DNA from 2 places in the Roseixanthobacter psychrophilus genome. Region 2 is predicted to be linked to the other one. Evidence: predicted binding sites of a transcription regulator. Region 2 holds the regulator's gene; the other holds the start of a gene.

Evidence for each region. The regulator LexA, encoded in region 2, represses DNA repair genes until DNA is damaged. The targets are predictions, from matches to a motif close to TGTTCNNNNTGTGTTCNG.
Region 1: recA (recombinase RecA) is a predicted target of LexA. The motif match lies at 1,060-1,077, and genes of this name have one in related genera.

Annotation. Positions count from the first base shown of each region.
Region 1 is NZ_JBAFWT010000008.1:141,150-143,351, forward strand. Features, by position in the region: gene recA (recombinase RecA) at 1-997, opposite strand, end outside; gene V5F77_RS10465 (LacI family DNA-binding transcriptional regulator) at 1,602-2,202, shown strand, end outside.
Region 2 is NZ_JBAFWT010000020.1:51,072-53,273, forward strand. Features, by position in the region: gene V5F77_RS17350 (ComEC/Rec2 family competence protein) at 1-631, shown strand, start outside; gene lexA (transcriptional repressor LexA) at 721-1,437, opposite strand; gene V5F77_RS17360 (molybdopterin molybdotransferase MoeA) at 1,575-2,202, opposite strand, start outside.

The DNA of each region.
Region 1 (2,202 bases), on a different contig from region 2:
CCGCCTCGATTCGCCCTGCAACTTCAGGATTCTGCTTCAGGAAAGTCTTGGCATTCTCGCGCCCCTGACCAAGCCGCTGGCTGTCATAGGAGAACCAGGAGCCCGACTTTTCCACGACGCCGGCACGCACGCCGAGGTCAATCAATTCCCCGGTCTTGGAGACGCCTTCACCATAGATGATATCGAACTCAACCTGCTTGAACGGAGGGGCGAGCTTGTTCTTCACCACCTTCACGCGGGTTTGGTTGCCGATCACCTCGTCGCGCTCCTTGATCATCCCGATGCGGCGGATATCGAGGCGGACGGACGCATAGAATTTCAAGGCATTACCGCCGGTCGTGGTTTCCGGCGAACCGTACATCACGCCGATCTTCATCCGGATCTGATTGATGAAGATCACCATGGTGTTGGACTTGGAGATGGAGGCGGTCAGCTTGCGCAGGGCCTGGCTCATCAGGCGAGCTTGCATGCCTGGCTGGCTGTCACCCATCTCGCCGTCCAGCTCGGCCTTGGGGGTCAGGGCAGCGACCGAATCGATCACCAGCACATCCACCGCGCCCGAACGCACCAGCGTGTCGCAAATCTCCAGCGCCTGTTCGCCCGCATCCGGTTGAGAAATAAGGAGATCGTCGAGATTCACACCAAGCTTGCGGGCGTAGATGGGATCGAGGGCATGCTCGGCGTCGATAAAGGCACAGACGCCGCCCTTTTTCTGAGCCTCTGCAACGGTATGCAGGGCGAGCGTGGTTTTGCCGGACGATTCGGGGCCGAAGATCTCCACCACCCGCCCGCGCGGCAGGCCACCGATGCCCAGCGCGATGTCCAGCCCCAGGGATCCGGAAGGAATGCTTTCAATTTCAATGGCTTTGCCGCTCTTGCCGAGCCGCATGATCGAGCCCTTGCCGAAATGCCGCTCGATCTGTGAGAGCGCGGCGTCGAGCGCTTTCGTCTTATCCATGGAGGAACCTTCGACGAGTCTGAGTGTGGACTGAGTCATCGCTGTGGTCTCCGCCAGGTGCAAGGATATTGTGTGGGAGAATTTGTACCTGTTTTGTTCGATGTTCGCAATATGTTCTCCTGATTTCGGTTAATTTTCTCCATTTTCCGCAGAAGTTCAGGAAACCGCACAAGCGCCGCCCCCGGGGAGCCCTCGCCAACGCCGTCTCGTCCCTTCGCAGATAAATTCCTCCCCCAAATTCGTGTCGGCATAAACCAACGTCCAACTCTTTTGACCTTGTGCCGCCGGTCGGAGGGGCGGTATCAACGGAGGGAGGCGGCGCGGAACTACCCGTTCAGCGTCGACCAGCCAATCACCGGCTCGGACGTCGCCGCGTCCTGAGGCCGGTGCGAAACGCATCCCTTCGGCGCCCTTCGGTGGCAGCCGGGGGGATGCGGATCGACGGCACTGGCAGCGGGCCGCTTGCTTCTCAGAATCCGGTCCACCGATGTCTCGCGGATCCAAGAGCCGACCAGCGCCTTGCGCGCTGGCGGACGCGCCATCGCCGTCTGGCCATGCCGGCCGGACGCGTCATATGGCTGTAACACGTCGGCCCTAGAGAGGCTGTGAAAACGGTTACACACCTCTCTCCACAGGATCGACCTTGGCACGCGCTGTCACCATCCGCACCGTGGCCGAACGCGCCGGCTGCTCTATCGCCACAGTGAGCCGGGTGATCAACGGCACGGCGCGGGCCAGCGTGGAGGCCGAGACGCGGGTGCGGGCGGCGATCGCCGAACTGGAGTTCCGGCCGAGCGAAATCGGCCGTTCGCTCAAGACCCTGCGCACGCGCACCATCGGCGTGGTGATCCCGAGCCTGACCAACCCGGTCTTTGCCAGTTCGGTCGCCGGCATTGAGGCGGAAGCGCGGGTGCGCGGCCATGCCCTTTTGGTCACCGCCACCGATTATGACCCCGCCCGTGAGCGCGCGGTAGTGGACACCCTGGTGGCACAGAGCGTCGCCGGCCTGATTCTCACGGTGGCCGACCCCGACACCAATTCCACCCTCGACATGCTGGATGCCGAGGGCATCCCCTATGTGCTGGTCTATAATGAACCCCAGCGCATTCCCCGGCCGGCCGTGACGGTCGATAATGCAGCCGCGACCCACGCGCTGACCTCTGCACTGATCGCGCGGGGACACCGGCGCATCCTGTTCATCGCTGGTCGCTTCTCCACCTCCGATCGCTCGCGCCTGCGCCACC
Region 2 (2,202 bases):
GGTCCTTGTCCTGAGCCTTGCCCTGTTGTGCCTGTGCCTCATGCGCACCCGGCTGGCGGCGATTGCATTGCTTCCCGCCGCCGCGGCCTTCTTGCTCGGCGGCGCCCCGCTGCGCCCCGATATTCTCATCGCGCCCGATGGGCGGACGGTGGCGGTGCGTATCGCGGACGGGACGCTCTCGATCCTCGGGGCGTCCGCGAACAAGATGGTGGCGGAGCAATGGCTGAGCCGCGAGAGCGATGCACGCAGCCCGCAATCCCCGGGCCTCGCCGACGCCTTCCTTTGCGACCGGATGGGATGCACGGCCCGCACGTCCGGCGGCATCGTCGCTGTTTCGCGTCGCCCGGAGGGGCTGGAAGCCGATTGCCTGAATGCGGTTCTGGTGGTGAGCCCCAATCCCGCCCCCATCAAATGCCCGGCGCAGGTGGTCACACCGACAGACATGGCGCGCACCGGGACCCTCGCGCTGTTCCACGTCGCCGGCGCCATGCGCCCCGAGGAGCTTTGGCGCGTCGCGCCAGCCCGCACGCCCCAGCGACAGAGGCCCTGGATGCCACTGTTGCCGCCTATGGCAGAGCCGTCGACGGCATCGAACTCCGCCTCGCAGGCGCAGGAGGATGCCTTGCGCTAGTTCAGCCGTCGCATTCGGGAGAGAGGGGAGCGCGCGAAGCTCAAGGGATTAAAACATCTGGCGGGCAGGGATGGCCGCCCGAGAAGATCTCAATAACGGCGCATCAATCCCACGAGCCGGCCTTGGACGCGCACCCGGTCGGGACCGAAGATCCGCGTCTCATAAGCCGGGTTGGCAGCTTCGAGGGCGATGGAGGCGCCCTTTTTGCGCAGGCGCTTCAAGGTGGCTTCCTCGTCGTCCACCAAAGCGACGATGATATCGCCGGTCTCAGCCGTATCGCATTTGCGGATCAGCACCGTGTCGCCATCGAGGATGCCGGCTTCGATCATGCTGTCGCCGCGCACTTCAAGGGCGAAATGCTCGCCCGAGCCAAGCATTTCCGGCGGCACGTTCAAGGTATGGCTGCGCGTCTGTATGGCCGAGATCGGCGAGCCGGCGGCGATGCGGCCCATAACCGGCACGGTGACCGTGGGCGAGGCATCCTCGTCTTCCATCGGTGGGCGGACCCGTCCAAGGCTGCCCTCGATCACGCTCGGGGAGAAGCCACGCCCGCCGCCGGAGGAGCGACTGGCCGCAAGGCCAGGCGCCGCGCTGTCGGGCAGGCGCACCACTTCCAAGGCACGGGCGCGATTTGGCAGGCGGCGGATGAAGCCACGCTCTTCCAGCGCCGTGATCAGGCGATGAATGCCGGACTTGGAGCGAAGATCCAGCGCTTCCTTCATCTCGTCGAAAGAGGGAGGAACGCCGGTCTCTTTCAAGCGCTCATGGATGAAACGCAAAAGGTCGTATTGCTTGCGCGTCAGCATGGCCTCGTCCGCCCCCATCCCAATTTCCGCTTTTCAAGCGATGCCCGAGAGACATCACAGAAAACGAAACAAATCATGAACAAGCATTAGCTGTTCCTTTTGTGTTCCGCAAGGGTGAACATCTCGTAAACGGTATTTCAGGAGGGAAACGGGAGGATCATGCAGGGGTCGCCCACCGCGCCCGGAGGGGCAAAGGCGGGGCGGATCAGCAGGCAATCGGCCGCGGCGAGGGTCGAGAGCATCGAGCTGTCCTGGATCGGCAGAGGGGTAGCGCACACGGCGCCGTCCTCGGCATGGGAGAGGGTAGCGCGCATGTAATCGATGCGGGAATCGTTCGCCCGGGTGGGCGCGCCGAGCCGTGCCGGCCGGGGCTCCGGTGCCAGCCTGGAGGCGCCCTGCAGGGCGTTCAGCAAGGTGGTGAGGAACAGCACCGCGCAGACATAGGCGGAGACCGGATTGCCCGGCAGCCCGAGCACTTGCATCGCGCCGCGCGCGCCGAACATCAGCGGCTTTCCCGGCCGCAGCGCGATTCTGTGAATGGTGAGGGCGACCCCTTCGTCCCGCAGCGCGGGCGCGATCAGGTCGTGTTCGCCCACCGAGGCGCCGCCCGAGGTCACCAGCACGTCGACCCCCGATTCGGCCGCAGCCCGGATGGCGGCGCGGGTGGCCTCCAGGGAATCACCCACCAGGCCGAGATCCACCGGCTCCGCGCCGCAGGCGCGCGCAAGTGCGGCGAGCCCGTACACGTTCGAGACCACCACCTCC